DNA from 4 places in the Streptomyces sp. NPDC006872 genome. Region 4 is predicted to be linked to each of the others. Evidence: riboswitches for the same ligand, from Rfam matches in the RefSeq annotation. Region 4 holds a riboswitch; each other region holds the start of a gene.

The links. A riboswitch is a leader RNA that binds a small molecule or an ion and turns the genes downstream of it on or off. The one in region 4 is predicted to bind cyclic di-AMP.
Region 1: another riboswitch for cyclic di-AMP. It lies ahead of ABZ725_RS23050 (M23 family metallopeptidase); the one in region 4 lies ahead of ABZ725_RS21065 (LysM peptidoglycan-binding domain-containing M23 family metallopeptidase).
Region 2: another riboswitch for cyclic di-AMP. It lies ahead of ABZ725_RS00790 (transglycosylase SLT domain-containing protein); the one in region 4 lies ahead of ABZ725_RS21065 (LysM peptidoglycan-binding domain-containing M23 family metallopeptidase).
Region 3: another riboswitch for cyclic di-AMP. It lies ahead of ABZ725_RS16335 (transglycosylase family protein); the one in region 4 lies ahead of ABZ725_RS21065 (LysM peptidoglycan-binding domain-containing M23 family metallopeptidase).

What each region holds. Positions count from the first base shown of each region.
Region 1 covers NZ_JBEYIL010000007.1:426,105-430,308, reverse strand. The annotation lists gene ABZ725_RS23060 (pitrilysin family protein) at 1-146, shown strand, start outside; gene ABZ725_RS23055 (pitrilysin family protein) at 143-1,531, shown strand; cyclic di-AMP (ydaO/yuaA leader) riboswitch at 1,756-1,922, shown strand; gene ABZ725_RS23050 (M23 family metallopeptidase) at 1,934-2,677, shown strand; gene ABZ725_RS23045 (GntR family transcriptional regulator) at 2,866-3,561, shown strand; gene ABZ725_RS23040 (HPr family phosphocarrier protein) at 3,711-3,992, opposite strand; gene ABZ725_RS23035 (GNAT family N-acetyltransferase) at 4,171-4,204, shown strand, end outside.
Region 2 covers NZ_JBEYIL010000001.1:176,377-180,580, forward strand. The annotation lists gene ABZ725_RS00780 (GNAT family N-acetyltransferase) at 1-432, opposite strand, end outside; gene ABZ725_RS00785 (HAD family hydrolase) at 691-1,515, shown strand; gene ABZ725_RS00790 (transglycosylase SLT domain-containing protein) at 1,571-2,053, opposite strand; cyclic di-AMP (ydaO/yuaA leader) riboswitch at 2,059-2,286, opposite strand; gene ABZ725_RS00795 (polyprenyl synthetase family protein) at 2,968-3,978, shown strand.
Region 3 covers NZ_JBEYIL010000005.1:98,753-102,956, reverse strand. The annotation lists gene ABZ725_RS16345 (cytochrome P450) at 1-845, shown strand, start outside; gene ABZ725_RS16340 (transglycosylase family protein) at 1,035-2,114, shown strand; cyclic di-AMP (ydaO/yuaA leader) riboswitch at 2,321-2,490, shown strand; gene ABZ725_RS16335 (transglycosylase family protein) at 2,494-3,192, shown strand; gene eno (phosphopyruvate hydratase) at 3,633-4,204, shown strand, end outside.
Region 4 covers NZ_JBEYIL010000006.1:514,438-518,641, reverse strand. The annotation lists gene ABZ725_RS21070 (GDSL-type esterase/lipase family protein) at 1-420, opposite strand, end outside; gene ABZ725_RS21065 (LysM peptidoglycan-binding domain-containing M23 family metallopeptidase) at 651-1,649, opposite strand; cyclic di-AMP (ydaO/yuaA leader) riboswitch at 1,654-1,811, opposite strand; gene ABZ725_RS21060 (alpha-galactosidase) at 2,116-4,191, opposite strand.

The DNA of each region.
Region 1 (4,204 bases), on a different contig from region 4:
AGCGGGTGCTGGACGTGACGCCCGAGGAGGTGCAGGAGGTCGCCAAGGCCCGTCTGCGCCCCGACAACCGCGCGGTGCTCGTCTACGAGCCGACCGCCGCCGAAGCCCCCGCCGACCAGGACGAGAACGAGGAGGCGGCCCGGTGACCGAGCTCGCCACGATGGACTTCCACCCCCAGCCCCGGGCCGGCGAGGCCAAGCCGTGGGCGTTCCCGGCGCCCGAGCGCGCCGCGCTCGCCAACGGTCTGACGGTCCTGCACTGCCACCGCCCCGGCCAGCAGGTCGTCGCCGTCGAGATCCTCCTCGACGCGCCGCTGGACGCCGAACCGGCCGACCTCGACGGCGTCGCCACGATCATGGCGCGCGCGTTCTCCGAGGGCACCGACAAGCACTCCGCCGAGGAGTTCGCCGCCGAGCTGGAGCGCTGCGGCGCCACCCTGGACGCGCACGCCGATCACCCCGGCGTCCGGCTCAGCCTCGAAGTGCCGGCCTCGCGCCTGCCCAAGGGCCTCGGCCTCCTCGCCGACGCCCTGAGGGCGCCCGCGTTCGCCGACAGCGAGGTCGAGCGCCTCGTCCGCAACCGGCTGGACGAGATCCCGCACGAGCTGGCCAACCCCTCCCGGCGCGCCGCCAAGGAGCTCTCCAAGGAGCTGTTCCCGGCCACCGCGCGCATGTCCCGCCCGCGCCAGGGCACGGCGGAGACGGTCGAGAAGATCGACTCCGCGGCGGTGCGCGGCTTCTACGAGAAGCACGTCCGCCCCGCCACGGCCACCGCCGTGGTCGTCGGCGACCTCACCGGCGTCGACCTGGACGCGTTGCTGAGCGACACCCTGGGCGCCTGGACGGGCTCCTCGGCCCAGCCGCGGCCGGTGCCGCCGGTGACCGCCGACGACACCGGCCGGGTCGTCATCGTGGACCGTCCCGGCGCCGTCCAGACGCAGCTGCTGCTCGGCCGTATCGGCGCCGACCGGCACGACCGCGTGTGGCCCGCGCAGGTGCTCGGCACGTACTGCCTCGGCGGCACCCTCACCTCCCGCCTGGACCGCGTCCTGCGCGAGGAGAAGGGCTACACGTACGGCGTCCGCGCCTTCGGGCAGGTCCTGCGGTCCGCCCCGGACGGCTCCGGCGCCGCGATGCTCGCCATCAGCGGCTCCGTGGACACCCCGAACACCGGTCCCGCCCTCGAGGACCTCTGGAAGGTGCTGCGCACCCTCGCCGCCGAGGGGCTGACCGACGCCGAGCGTGACGTCGCCGTGCAGAACCTGGTCGGGGTGGCGCCGCTGAAGTTCGAGACCGCGGCGGCCGTCGCGGGCACGCTGGCCGACCAGGTCGAGCAGCACCTGCCCGACGACTTCCAGGCGACGCTGTACCAGCAGCTCGCCGCGACCGGCACGGTGGAGGCCACCGCGGCGGCCGTGAACGCCTTCCCGGTGGACCGGTTGGTGACCGTTCTGGTGGGCGACGCGGCCCAGATCAAGGCGCCGGTCGAGGCCCTCGGCATCGGCGAGGTGAAGGTCGTGTCCGCGGAGTAGGCCGCGGAGCAGTCACGGAGCGGACCCGGCAACGGCACGCGCGTGTAGGGGCCCTGGTCGACGGAAGCGTCACCAGGGCCGCTAGATGTCCGAATTGGGGCGGAGGTTGCCTGTCTGCCCTGTGGGATGCGCTACAAAAACCGGGATTCGTTTGAGGATTGAAACCGGCCCCGCTTAGCTTCGTGCGGGCTGTTCGTCAGGCAGTGCGCCGCAGCCGCGGCACCGGACAGTCATCGCCGAGTCCCCGTACGGCGCGAGCCAGGGGAGCCGGGGACCCACTTGTGAAGTCCCTGGGGTGAATCGGACGCCCGCGTGAACGCGAGGGGGTCCGTAGGAGACCTTCCTGCTCCGAACCCGTCAGCTAACCCGGTAGGCGAGAGGGAAGGAAAGGACACCCCTGTCTTGGCGATCACCTACGCCACCGGGAAGCACCGTCGGCCCAGCCGGATGCAGCGGACCACTGTTCGCGCGGCGGGTGTCGCGGCGCTCACCACCACCGGTGTCATGGCCACCGTCGCCTCCACTCCGGCCCTCGCCGCCGAGCCCACGCCCGAGCAGACCGGGCTGATCCCCGTCGTCACGGTCGGCGAGTCCGTCGCCGAGCAGCTCGACGACCAGGTCGCCGTGCAGAAGCACGCAGCCTTCGAGCAGGCCGCCCGCGAGGCCGCCGCCAAGAAGGCGGTGGAGGAGCGCGAGGCACGCGTGCGTGCCGCCCGCGAGGCCGAGCGCAAGCGCCTCAACGCCTTCGTGCTGCCGATCACCGGCTCCTACGTGTCCACCGGCTACCAGGCCAGCAGCTCCCTGTGGTCCTCCGGCAGCCACACCGGCATCGACTTCCACGCGGCCAGCGGCACCACCGTGCACGCGGTCGGCCTGGGCACCGTCGTCGAGGCCGGCTGGGGCGGGTCGTACGGCTACGAGGTCGTGATCAAGATGAACGACGGGACGTACACCCAGTACGGTCACCTGTCGTCCATCGAGGTGTCGGTGGGGCAGCAGGTCACCCCGGGCCAGCGGATCGCCCTGTCCGGCGCGACCGGCAACGTCACCGGCCCGCATCTGCACTTCGAGGCCCGCACCACCGCCGAGTACGGCTCGGACATCGACCCGGTCGCCTACCTTCGCAAGCACGGCGTGAACGTCTGACGACGCACGGCGACAGATCGTTCGGCCCCGGCCCTCCCGGCCGGGGCTTTCGTCGTTTTCGAGATCCTGTTGTCCAAAAAATATGCACGGATTCCAGTCCGCCATCGGAAATTCCCGCTGATTGCAATAGAGTCACGGAACACACGTCAATCGTCGACGTTTCACGGGGATTAAGGCGGAGGTCCGTCATGCGTATTCCGGCGCACTCGGTGTGCACGGCCATCCGGGACGACATCGTCGCGGGTGTCTACGAGCGCGGCAGCCGCCTCACGGAGGAACTCCTCGCCCGCCGCTACGGCGTTTCCCGTGTGCCCGTCCGGGAGGCGCTGCGCACGCTGGAGGCGGAGGGCTTCGTGGTCACGCGGCGGCACGCGGGCGCGTGCGTCGCCGAGCCGACCGAGCAGGAGGCTGCGGACCTGCTGGAGATGCGCATGCTGCTGGAGCCGCTCGGCGCCTCCCGGGCCGCCCAGCGGCGCACCGAGGCCCATCTGAAGGTGCTGCGCGGTCTCGTCCGGCTGGGCCAGGAGCGGGCCAGGAGGGGCAACAGCGAGGATCTGCGCTCCCTGGGGGGCTGGTTCCACGAGACGCTCGCCCAGGCCTCCGGAAGCCAGGCCCTGACCTCGATGCTCACCCAGCTGCGCCACAAGATCGCCTGGATGTACGTGGTGGACGCTCCGGCCGACCCGGTGGAGTCCTGGGGGGAGCACGGCGCGATCGTGGACGCGGTGGCGCGCGGCGACGGGGAGCGCGCGCGTGCGGTCACGGCGCTGCACACCGAGCGCGCGACGGCCGTGCACCGGCTGCGCTTTTCCGGCGGAGTGGAGCGCGTCGACCGTGTGAGGACTTCGCAACCTCCCGTAAACATGACGGGTCTGCGGCATTAACACGGGGGCCGTATACAAAGAGGAGTTAATTCGTGGGGCGCTATTTCTGCTGCCCATAAGCGGGAAATTCAAAGGGCTCGCCCGACAATTCGGACGAGCCCTTCGGTGTTGCGGGACGACGACTTTAAGGCAGCGCGCCGTCAGGGTTTTCAGACGGTCTCGGGGAGCTCCTCGAGACCCTCGGCGACCAGCTTCGCGAGCCGGTCGAGGGCAGCGTCCGCGCCCTCGGCCTCGGACGCGAGGACGATCTCCTCGCCGCCCTTGGCGCCCAGGCCGAGAACGGCCAGCATGGAGGCCGCGTTGACGGGGTTGCCGTCGGCCTTGGCGATCGTCACGGGGATACCTGCGGCCGTGGCGGCCCGGACGAAGATGGAAGCGGGGCGGGCGTGAAGGCCCTCGGCCCAGCCGACGTTGACGCGGCGCTCAGCCATGTGATGCTGCCCTTCAGTGTCTCAGGTTGTCTAGACCAGTGTTCCACACGTGAAGCGTGGGAGGGACGGTCCATGCGTCCCGTCCCGACGTGGTCGTCGGATCGCGGCCTCGATCCGACGTGCGTCCTCCACAGACTGCCTCGCGCCGTTGTCGTACGCGAGCCGTACTCTGGGCCCCATGCAGAGCGCGTCGGACCGGCACGAGTACCCCG
Region 2 (4,204 bases), on a different contig from region 4:
GCGCAGTACGGACTCGTAGGTCTCGTAACCCTTTTCGACGTCGATGACATAGGCGGCGTACTCCTCGGCCGCGTGCGGGAGGAACAGCCCCTGCTCCGCCTCCAGGTTGTCGAAGGCGAAGCTCGTCAGGGAGCACGCCCGCATCAGTTCGGCGGCGTTCAGTCCGAGGCCCGGGGCCAGCACCGCGCCCTGTGCGTCCGAGACGCCGTACGCGAGAGCCTGGCCCTGGCCGAGCCTGCCCCGCTCGTGGGGCAGGAAGCCGACCGGCTCGCGCCCCTCATAGACCACCGCCACACGTGCGCGTTGCCGCACGAGGCCCACGGCGTCGGTGAACTCCGGTTCCATGAAGGGGTTTCGTGGAAGCGTCGACGCGGCGCGCAGCGCGCGCCACCGCTCCCTCTCCCCCTGGCCGAGGTCCTGTGGCCTCAGCACACGAATGCGCCCACTGCTCAACCTGACCCCCCGATCAAGTCCCCCCTGGACACCTGGACGGTACCGCTCCACCCGGGCGTCGCGGTAGGTAGCGTCCCATGTTGTTGCCAATCGGTGCAGAGGCCTTTAACCGTCCGCTACCCGGCAACGCGCCAGAAAGCCGTTTCTTTTAAAGGGGAGTTGGCAGAACAGGGCAGGACCTGGCCGTCGTTCGGTTTGCGTCGAACCCGGGGGGCGCGGGATCCGTATTCTCTGATCATGGCCGCACCCCTCGCATATGCCGCGCGCACCGCGTACGCCCTGATCGCCACCGACCTGGACGGAACGCTGCTCCGCGGCGACGACACCTTCTCCGACCGGTCGCTCGACGCGCTCGCGCGGGTGACGGCCGCCGGCGCACGCCACCTGGTGGTGACGGGACGGCCCGCGCCCCGGGTCCGGCCGCTCCTCGACCGCCTGCACAGCAGGGGGCTCGCGGTGTGCGGACAGGGCGCGCAGTTGTACGACGCCGGCGCGGACCGTCTGCTGTGGTCGGTCACCCTGGACCGGGAGCTGGCGGAGACCGCGCTCGGCAAGATCGAGGCGGAGGTCGGGCAGCTGTACGCGGCCGTCGACCAGGACGGCGTCGACGGGCTGACGCTCATCGAGCCGGGCTACCGGATGCCGCACCCGACACTGCCCGCTCTGCGCGTCGACCGACGCGACGACCTGTGGTGCGAGCCGATCAGCAAGGTGCTGCTGCGCCATCCCACCCTGTCCGACGACGAGCTGGCGGCGACGGCCCGTTCGGTGGTCGGCTCGCTCGCCACCGTCACCATGTCGGGGCCGGGCACGGTCGAGCTGCAGCCCTGCGGGATCACCAAGGCGACGGGCCTGGCCCTGGCCGCCGAGCACCTGGGTCTGCGGCCCGAGGACACCGTCGCGTTCGGGGACATGCCCAACGACATCCCGATGTTCGACTGGGCCGCGCACGGTGTCGCCATGGCCAACGCCCACCCCGAGCTCAAGGCCGTGGCCGACGAGGTGACGACGTCGAACGAGGACGACGGCGTGGCCGTCGTCCTCGAACGAATGTTCCCGTAGGGCTCGTAGCTCCTTGTAGGTCCCGTAGGTCCCGTAGGGCCCGTAGGGGGTTCTGTCAGTACGCGCCGAACACGTTGTCGATCGAGCCGTAGCGCGCGGCCGCGTAGTTGCAGGCGGCGGTGATGTTGGCGACCGGGTCGTAGGAGTTCCACGACGTGCCGGCGACGTGGTAGGCGCGGAAGGTCGGGTCGATGACCTGGAGCAGCCCCTTGGACGGGATGCCCGCGGCCGCGTTGGAGTCCCAGAGATTGATGGCGTAGGGGTTGCCGGAGGACTCGCGGATGACGTTGCGGTAGATGCCGTTGTACGTCCCCGGGATGCCGTGCTGCGCCATGACATGGAGCGAGGCGCGGATCCAGCCGTCGAGGTTGTTGGCGTAGCCGAGGCTGGAGGCGGTGACGACGGTCGGCGTCGCCGCGGAGGCGGTGGTGGAGCCGATGATCGGGAGGGCGAGCACGGCCGCGCCGGTGGCGGCGACGGCGATGGTGCGGGCGAGACGGGTACGGCGGGTGCGGCGCGGCTGAGCGGCAGCGGACATGACGAAGTTCCTCTCCGGCGCCTGCGAGGTGAGCTGTCGGGTTCGGGCGGGAGCTGCCCGGCCGCGTCCTGACGGATGCGACTTCACCCCAAGCCGTACCGAAGTGTCCAAAACATCCTGAAAATCCAAGACGTCCTGAATTTCGGCTCGGCGGCCTACCTGGTTCCCCCGCTCCTGCCGTGCGGTTCTCGATGGGTGTTTCGGGCGGCGGCAGGATTCGGCGTCCGCCCGACAGGCCGGGAACGTATGCGAGAGCACATGTCCGGAACAAGTAGCGGATTCACAGATCACCCCTATTGACCTTGGTCTGTGGCCTATGGGGTGCTTGATCCTTTGTGGGTGCAAAGCCCCAACTTGCTTGGGGGGCGCGGGGAAACGGCGAGTGACGTGCGGGAGGCGGCATGGCGTCGGGAGTGAGCCAACTCACCAGCAATCACAAGACTGGCGAATCGGGCATTATTCCCAACTCATAGTTAAAGGAAACGGCAAAGAGGCAGGCTTGGAATTAGCCTTACTTTGCTGCTATGTGTTCCCTTGTGTCCATTTTGCCGCTCATGGATTTCGCCGGTCCGGCGATGCGGGAGGCCTCGCGGCGCGGGGCGCCGGGCGGCGCGCCTGTCCGCGCGTGGCGGGAAACGGTCGTGGGACGTCCCCGGATCGCTCGACCGTATGGATCACTACTACCTGGTAACTCGATAGGCGTTCGTTCATATGGGCTGATCAGAAACATTTCGGGCCGGATCCGGCGTCGGCCGGCCCGGCGGGACGCCTCCTCGGCGGGCCCATTCGAGCCTGCAGGACGTGGGGGCTATCGGTGATCGAAACGTGACCGGATACGCTGACTTGAGTGATGGCAGCGACCTATCGACAAACCGCGTAACCGCCAGTAGACACCAGCAGACAGGAGACCCCTCGTGACCGTCGTCGGGCCGTTCGGGCTGAGCGTGCGGGACCAGGCTCTGGAAGCCGATGTCCAGGCCGGATTGGCGGCTGTCGAGGAAGGCTTGCTCGAGGCCACCAAGAGTGAGGTTCCGTTCATCACGGAGGCCGCCCAGCACCTCGTACGGGCGGGCGGGAAGCGGTTCCGGCCGCTGCTCGTGGTGCTCGCCTCGCAGTTCGGGGACCCGTACGCGCCGGGGATCGTGCCGTCGGCCGTGGTCGTGGAGCTCACCCATCTGGCCACGCTGTACCACGACGACGTGATGGACGAGGCCGCCGTGCGGCGCGGGGTGCCCAGCGCGAACGCCCGTTGGGGGAACTCCGTCGCCGTCCTCACGGGTGACTTCCTCTTCGCGCGCGCCTCCCACATCCTGGCCGACCTCGGGCCGGAGGCGGTACGGGTGCAGGCGGAGGCGTTCGAGCGGCTGGTCACCGGGCAGATCCTGGAGACGGCCGGGCCGACGGACGGGCGCGACCCGGTCGAGCACTACCTCGACGTGCTCGGCGGCAAGACGGGCTCGCTGGTGGCGGTCGCCTGCCGCTTCGGGGCGATGATGTCGGGCGCCGACGAGACGGTCGTCGACGTGCTGACGCAGTACGGCGAGCGGCTGGGCGTCGCCTTCCAGCTGGCGGACGACGTCCTGGACATCGCCTCCGACTCGCGCGAGTCGGGAAAGACGCCCGGGACGGATCTTCGCGAGGGCGTTCCCACGCTGCCGGTGCTGCGGCTGCGGGAGCGGGCGGCGCGGTTGTCGCTGCCCGAGGACATCGCCCTGTGCGAGCTGCTGGACTCCGACCTGAGCGACGACGCCCGGCTCGCCGAGGCCCTGGAGGCGCTCCGGGCCCACCCGGCGCTGGAGCAGGCCCGCCGGGACACGGTGCGGTACGCGAAGGACGCGCGGGCCGCGCTGGCGCCGTTGCGGGAGTGCGACTCCAAGGCGGCGCTGATGGAACTCTGCGACGCCGTGGTGCACCGAGCCGGCTGACCCCACCCACCGGTCTCCGCCCCGTCTCGGCCCGCCAACCCCTACGGGACAGGCGTGGTCCTGGCGCGTTGTGTCATACCGGAGGTGTACGTGGAGTTGAGTCCCCGGGTTGACGCTTCCGAAGAGTGGATTTGGTCAGATGGGAACCACGGAAAACACCACTCCTCACCGATTCGGGTGAGAATGGCGGCTTGGGGTGGGGAACTTCAGCGCGAGATGACCAGCC
Region 3 (4,204 bases), on a different contig from region 4:
TCATCCACGACTTCGCCTTCCCGCTCCCCATCTACGCCATCTGCGACCTCCTGGGCGTCCCCCGCGAGGACCAGGACGACTTCCGCGACTGGGCCGGGATGATGATCCGGCACGGCGGAGGGCCCCGGGGTGGTGTCGCGCGGTCGGTGAAGAAGATGCGCGGCTACCTGCTGGAGCTGATCCACCGCAAGCGCGCGGAGCTGCCGGCAGAGCCCGCGCCCGGCGAGGACCTCATCTCCGGCCTCATCCGCGCCTCCGACCACGGCGAGCACCTCACCGAGAACGAGGCCGCGGCCATGGCCTTCATCCTCCTGTTCGCGGGCTTCGAGACGACCGTCAACCTCATCGGAAACGGCACCTACGCCCTCCTCACCCACCCCGAGCAGCGCGAACGTCTCCAGCGGTCGCTGACCGAGGACGACGGCGACCGCACCCTCCTGGAGACCGGCGTCGAGGAACTGCTGCGCTACGACGGCCCCGTGGAGCTCGCCACCTGGCGGTTCGCGACCGAGCCGCTCAGCATCGGCGGGCAGGACATCGCGCAGGGCGACCCCGTCCTCGTCGTCCTGGCGGCCGCCGACCGTGATCCGGCCCGCTTCGCCGACCCCGACCGCCTCGACCTGTCCCGCCGTGACAATCAACACCTCGGCTACGGCCACGGCATCCACTACTGCCTGGGCGCCCCGCTGGCCCGACTGGAGGGCCAGACCGCGCTGGCCGCCCTTCTCACCCGGCTGCCCGACCTCCGACTGGCCGTGGACCCGGCCCAGTTGAGATGGCGTGGCGGGCTCATCATGCGGGGGCTGCGGACGCTCCCGGTCGAGTTCACTTCCGTGCGTATCTGATCGGATGTCAGCCGGAGTGTGACCATTCGGCGAAGCAAAGGTGACCGACCCTCAACTCTGTGATCTTCACGTGATCTGCGCGGCATTAACTTGTGACAAGTGATCGTGTGCCGATACGTTCACTCGTCAGCGCGACGCGTCAGTCGCACCCGTCGCGCCGGTCACTGCTGTCCAGAGAAAGGCCCTCGCATGCTCTCCGGGAACGGTCGTCACCGTCGCCCCCGTCAGGCTCCGGCCCTCCTCGTCGCGGCCGGAGTGACCGGGTCCGCCATCGCCATCCCGCTGCTGGCCGCCTCCGGCGCGAGCGCCGCAGACGGCACCGTGTGGGACAAGGTGGCGCAGTGCGAGACCGGCGGCTCGTGGAGCGCCGACAAGGGCGGCGAGTACGGCGGACTGAGCCTCACCCAGAAGCAATGGGAGACGTACGGCGGACTCGACTACGCGACGAGCGCCGACCTGGCCAGCCGCAACCAGCAGATCGCCGTGGCGCAGAAACTGCTCGCCGCCGAGAACGTCGGCGCGTGGGGCACCTGCGGGCTGACCTCCGGGCTCACCCAGGAGAACGGCGCGGTGAACGTGGACACCGGCGTGGCGGACGACTCGTCCGACTCGTCTTCCTCGTCCGGATTGTCCGACCTGCCCAAGGGGCTGGACGGCGACTCCTCGGACTCCTCGGACTCCTCGAGCTCCTCGGACTCTTCGGGCTCGTCGAGCGCCGACGGCAGTTCGACGGGATCGTCCGAGTCGTCCGACTCGTCCGCGGATTCATCCAGTTCGCCTTCGGCGTCCCCTTCGTCACCTTCATCCCCCTCGTCCTCCACCGCGGACGATCCCGCCGGGACCGACGCCTCTCCCTCGGCGACCTCGGAAGCGGACGACTCGGGCAAGTCGGTCCAGGATGCGGGCTCTTGGAGCCTCGTCGACACCGGCTCCCTCGGCTCCGGCAAGCACCGCGGCGCCACCGCCGACGAGAGCGCGACCCCCACGACGAAGAGCGCCACCGGCGCGACCGACACCGCGGCGACCGGTACCGCGGCGGACGGCGTCGCAGCGGACGGCGTCGCGGTGGACGGCACCTCCACCGCCTCCACCGGTCGGCACGCCGCGGTCACCTACGTGGTCCAGGAAGGCGACTCCCTCGCCTCCATCGCCGACTCCCTTGGCATCGACGGTGGATGGCAGGCCCTCTACGCCGAGAACAGGGACCTCATCGGCGCCGACCCGAGCGACATCGTCACCGGTCAGACCCTCGACACAGTGGTCCAATAGGGCAGGAACGCACCGAAAAACGCCGGGAGTTCACGTCATACTTCGCTCCGGAATGTCCGGTTTGGTGAAAGTGTGGGATGAGTCTCAGAAGCCCTGATCGTCTTTGAAATTCCGCGGATCACGTGACTACGGTCAAGGCCGCTCGGCAACCCGAGCCCCGGTCGTCGCAACGCCGAGTCCTGCCAGCGGCTGCCCGGGAACAGTCGTCGCGTCAAGCGCCGTAGGCAGGAGCGGGGGACCCAAGGTAAGTGCCGGGATCGGCGGTTGACGCCGGATCCGGCTTGGGGTGAAGCCACGCCTCCCATGGAGGAGTGGCCGGGCAACTCACACGGCCCGAACCCGACAGCTCACCTCGCAGGCGTCGGTGAGGGGATCCACCATGCTGTTTTCCGGTAAGGGCAAGCACCGCCGTCCGTCCAAGGCCACCCGCGTCGCCGCACTGGCCGGCGTCACCGGCGTCGCCATCGCCGCCCCGCTGATGGCGGCCGGCAACGCCTCCGCCGCCACCGCCGCCGAGTGGGACGCGGTCGCCCAGTGCGAGTCCGGCGGCAACTGGTCCATCAACACCGGCAACGGCTACTACGGCGGGCTGCAGTTCTCCGCCTCCACCTGGGCCGCGTACGGCGGCACGCAGTACGCCGCGCAGGCCAACCAGGCTTCCAAGACGCAGCAGATAGCCGTCGCCGAGAAGGTCCTCGCGGGCCAGGGCAAGGGCGCCTGGCCGGTCTGCGGCACGGGCCTGTCCAGCGCCGCCTACAACGGCAGCAGCGCCGACTCCGCCGGCTCCGGCTCCAGCTCGTCCAGCTCGTCGAACAGCACCAGCACCCGTTCGACCGAGGAGCAGAGCGCCTCCCGCTCGACCGACCGCCCGGCCGCCTCCAAGACGGTCACCACCCCGACCGGCAAGAAGGTCGAGAAGGGCGACGGCGAGTACAAGGTCGTCAAGGGCGACACCCTCAGCTCCATCGCCGAGAAGCACAAGGTCGCCGGCGGCTGGCAGAAGCTGTTCGAGCTGAACAAGGACATCGTCGACGACGCCGACCTCATCTACCCGGGCCAGCAGCTGCACCTGAAGTGAGCTGCGGCTCCTCGAGCAGTGAAGTGACATCCGGCTCTCAGGAAAGTCACAGCGCCCTCCTGGGTGAGGTCCGCACACTGAAGACCTCGTGAGGGTCACCCCCCGTCCCCACGGGCCCCCCGCTCCGGTGCGTGTTCCCCCGTACGCACCGGGGCGGGGTTTCTCTTTGCCTGTTCTCTTCGCCGGCTGTTTCCTTCGCCTGTTTCCTTCGCCTGTTTCCTTTGCCTGTTTCCTTTGCCGGTTGGCAACTTCCTGTTGGTCTTTGGCGACCGCGCCCTTTGTTCCGTGTGTGAACAATGGGTACGGTCAGTTTGTCCACGGGACGGTCGGTCGGCTGCCGACGCCCCGAAGGCGGTTAGGCTCTAGTCGCAAGGCTCGGCGCGGGCCCGTCACGGCCCACCCACCGCCCCGCACAACCAGCGTCACATCCCAAGAAGGAGATGCTCGTGCCGTCCATCGACGTCGTCGTAGCCCGGGAAATCCTGGACTCCCGAGGCAACCCCACGGTCGAGGTCGAGGTCGGCCTCGACGACGGCAGCACGGGTCGTGCCGCCGTTCCGTCCGGCGCCTCCACCGGTGCCTTCGAGGCCATCGAGCTCCGCGACGGTGACCCGAACCGCTACCACGGCAAGGGTGTCGAGAAGGCCGTCCTCGCCGTCATCGAGCAGATCGGCCCGGAGCTCGTCGGCTACGACGCCACCGAGCAGCGCCTGATCGACCAGGCCATGTTCGACCTGGACGCCACCGACAACAAGGGCTCCCTCGGCGCCAACGCCATCCTCGGCGTCTCGCTCGCCGTGGCCCACGCCGCCTCCGAGGCCAGCGACCTGCCGCTGTTCCGCTACCTGGGCGGCCCCAACGCGCACCTGCTGCCGGTGCCGATGATGAACATCCTGAACGGCGGCTCGCACGCCGACTCCAACGTGGACATCCAGGAGTTCATGATCGCCCCGATCGGCGCGGAGTCCTTCTCCGAGGCCCTGCGCTGGGGCGCCGAGGTCTACCACACCCT
Region 4 (4,204 bases):
CGTGTGCGGGCCCCGCCCGGTCGCCGTGATCCGGAGGTCGCCGCGGTCGACGGCGTACAGCCGCTTGGGCCCGCCGTCGACGGAGACGTAGATCTGCGCGGGCACGGTGACCGACGAGACGTCGAACAGGGCCTGGACGGCGCTCCCGACGAACCGGAACCGCAGCCGCGAACCGGAGTTGACGGTGACGGCGGCCTCGGCGGTACGCCCCCAGTGGCCCTCGTAGACGAGCCGCCGGTCGTCGGGGCGGACGACGCTCGCGACACCAGCACCGGCACCGGCACCGGCACCAGCACCAGCACCGACGGCCGAGGTGCACGCGGACGCGGGCGGAGCGGCCCCGGCCACCAGAAGCGCCACGACCGCCGCGGTCGCGGCGCACTTGACGACGGCGGTGCAGCGGTGGACGACGCCGGACACGGGACCTCCGAAGAGCGATGGAAAGCGCTTGCTCCCTGACGGAGATCACTGTGTCCCCACTCTGGCCCGGCTGTCGACAGGGCGAAAAGGGATGCCATGCGGCTGCCATAGACACGCCACACGGCGGCAATGAAACGATCAAGAAAACGACGCCGACACGCCGAAGGCCGGACCCGGGGATCGGGGTCCGGCCTTCGACTGCGTGTCAGGCGGTGGGTCGTCCGCGGGTGCTAGACGGAGACTCCGTGCGAGCGGAGGTAGGCGATCGGGTCCACGTCCGAGCCGTAGTCCGGCGTGGTGCGGATCTCGAAGTGCAGGTGCGGGCCGGTCACGTTGCCGGTCGCGCCGGAGAGGCCGACCTGCTGACCCAGGGTCACGGTCTGGCCGGCCGAGACCGACAGCTGGGACAGGTGGGCGTACTGGGCGTAGTAGCCGTCGGCGAGCTTGATGACGACCTGGTTGCCGTACGCGCCGCCCCAGCCCGCGGAGACGACGGTGCCCGCGCCCACGGCCTTGAGGGAGGTGCCGGTCGGCACGACGAAGTCGACACCGGTGTGGTAGCCGCTGGACCACATGCTGCCGGCCACGTGGTACGCGGTGCCGACGGAGGCGCCGGCCACGGGGAGCTGGTAACCGCTGGAGGCGCCGGTGCTGCTCTCGGCGGCCTGCGTGGTCGTCTTCGAGGACGAGGCAGAGGACGAGGTGGAGGACTTCGAGTCGGATGCCTTCGAGTCGGAGGACTTCGCCGACTTCGAGGACTTCGAGGACGAGCTCCCCGAAGAGGAGGCCGAGGAGGACGAACCGGACGACCCGGTGGTGCCGGTCGCGGCCTGCTTGCCGATCGACAGCTTGAGGCCGGGGTGGATCAGCGAGGGGTTGTCGCCGACGGCCGCACGGTTGTCCTGGTACAGCTTCTGCCAGCCGCCGCTGACGTCCTGGTCGTCCGCGATCTTCGAGAGGTAGTCCCCGGACCGCACGGTGTAGGTCTTCGCGGCGGCGGTCTTCCGGGTCACCGGAGCGGCCTGCACGGCGCTTTCCGAAACCGTCTGCGCGACCGACTGGGACGCGGCCTGCGAAACGGACTGGGAAACGGACTGAGCGGGGGCCGCATGGGCGCCGGCGGCACCCATGAGCGGAAGGGCGAGCGCTGCGCCGCCGGTTCCGGCGACGGCTATCGAACGAGTGAAGCGCTGGGTCTTCGGACGGCGGTGCTTACCCTTCGCGGGCATGGCGAATTCCTCTCCGGCGCCTGCGAGGTGAGCTGTCGGGTGCGAGCTGGAGATGCCCGGCCGCGCCGAGGCGCGGCTTTACCCCAAGCCTGTTCCGGGACCGGAACAGGCGGTTGTGCCTGTGGGTCCCCCGCTCCTGCCGTGGACGGGTGGGTGTGCGGACTCCGGGCGGCGGCAGGATTAGGCATCCGTCCGGATTGGTGTGGAACGTAAGCGACCCAGACGCACGGGGACAAGCAGAGGTTGCACGGTTAATGCATTTCTCTTGATCTGCTGTGAGAATTCCCGGTCACGCTCCGTGAATCCAAACACCCGCCATTCGCCGAATACCCTTGAAAAGCGCATGAATTACGTGAACATGACGTACGACGCACGGTCACGGATATGACGCTGCTCACGTGACAGCCCTCCAGGATCCTTTATTCCAGAGCGAGTTGGAATTAAGGATCCAATTCGGACAGAAAGCTCAGATGCGACGGAGCCGGATAACCGTCGCATCAAGGTCGCCCTTCAGTTCGGTGCGCAGCCCGTGATGCAGCAGCACCGCACCCCGGTGAACTTCGCCCGTTTCACGGCATTCATACGACTGTGTCGGGTCGAGTCCGCGCAGCCGGAGCGCCGGCACGGGCTCCCCGAACCGCTGGGCCTGGAGCCAGGCGAGGACGACGCTCTCGTCTCCGCGCACGTACTGGACGGCGCTCAGACCGCCCGCCGGGGGACGCAGCCGGTAGAGGTCGCCGTGCTGCACAAGAGGCCGGATCTCCTTGTAGAGGTCCACCCACTCCCGCGCCTCGGCGAGCTCCCCCTCGCTCCACTCCGAGAGATCGCCGCCGACGCCGAGCACACCGGCCATGGCGCTGACGAACCGGAAGCGCAGCGAGCTCACCCGGCCGTTGAGCTGGGTGTTGGGACTGTCGGTGACCCACGCGGCCATGACCCGGGCGGGGTGGATCTGGCTGAAGCCGTGCTGGATGTCGAGCCGGTCGAGCGGGTCGGTGTTGTCGGAGGTCCACACCTGGTCGGTACGGCCCATGATCCCGAGGTCGATACGTCCGCCGCCGCCCGAGCAGGACTCGAAGGCGACGCCCGGGTGGGCGGCCCGCAGTCGGTCCAGGAGGCCGTACAGGGCTCGCACATGGTCGACCCAGAGACGCTGCGGGTAGGGGTCGTCCGGCCAGCCCGCGTCGGTGAAGCAGCGGTTGAAGTCCCACTTGACGTAGTCGACGGGTGCGCTGGAGAGAAGCCCGTGGAGCTGCTCCCAGAGATACTCCTGGACGTCCTCACGCGCGAGGTTGAGTACGAGCTGATTGCGGAACTCCGTCCGCTTTCGTCCCGGTTGGAACTGCACCCAGTCGGGGTGGGCCCGGTACAGCTCGCTGTCGGGGTTGACCATCTCGGGCTCGACCCAGATGCCGAACTGCATGCCGAGGGCGTGCACGTAGTCCGCGAGGGGCTTCAGGCCGTTCGGGAAGCGGTCGGGGTTGGGCCGCCAGTCGCCGAGCCCGGCGTGGTCGCCGGTGCGCTTGCCGAACCAGCCGTCGTCGACGACGAACAGCTCGACGCCGATCGCCGCGGCGCGCCGGGCCAGGGTCGCCTGCTGTTCCTCGGAGATGTCGAAGTAGGTGGCCTCCCAGGAGTTGAACAGCACCGGCCGGTCCTGCTCGGCGTCCGGGACGACGTACGCGCGCTGGTAGGCGTGCCAGGCGCGGCTCGCGCCGCCGAAGCCCGCGTCGCTCCACAGGCCGGCGAAGACGGGTGTGGTGAAGGACTCGCCGTTCTCCAACCGCAGCAGGCCCGAGTCGTCGTACCCGGCGCCGCCGGTGATCTGCACGCGCGCGTCGGGGAGTTGCGCGACGGCGATCCGCCAGGAGCCCGACCAGCCGAGGGCGCAGCCGTAGACCTCGCCGCGCTCCTCGGTCGCGTCGGTGTCCAGGGCGACCCAGGGCAGGTGCTGGTGGCCGGTGTGGCCGCGGCGGCTGCCGATGACCTTCTCACCGTAGGTGAGGGGGGAGCGCGTGAGCCGCGACTCGGCGGCCCAGCGGCCGTGCAGCTGCGACAGCCGCCAGTCCTCGCGCTCGGGCAGGGTCCAGACGGCGGAGTCGGCGCGCAGCAGCTCCTGCGGCCGCTCGCCGTCGTTGCGCAGGGTCGTCCAGCGCTCGACGACGTCGCCGCGCATCCGGTAGTGCAGGGTGACGGTGAGCCCGGCGTCCCGGAAGCGCAGCCTGAGCTCGTCGCCGTCGCTCTCGTGGGCCTCGAAGGTCCACTCGGTGCCGCGTCGCTCGTCGGTGCGCACGGACAGGGCGGGCCGCACGAAGCGGGGGCCGCCCTCGACCGGGTACTCCTCGCGGCCGTCGAGCGGGGACTCGAAGGACGCCCCGCGCTCCGACGGCGGCAGCTGGGCGAGCGCCTCGGCGTCCGCGAGCGCGATGCCCGGACCCCAGTGCAGGTGGATCAGCTCATCGGCCTCGGTGAGATGGAGGGCGTAGCTGCTCGTCGGCCCCGAAAGGAGCCAGGTACGGCCGTTGTCGGCGATCTCGGGCATCAAACCCCCACTA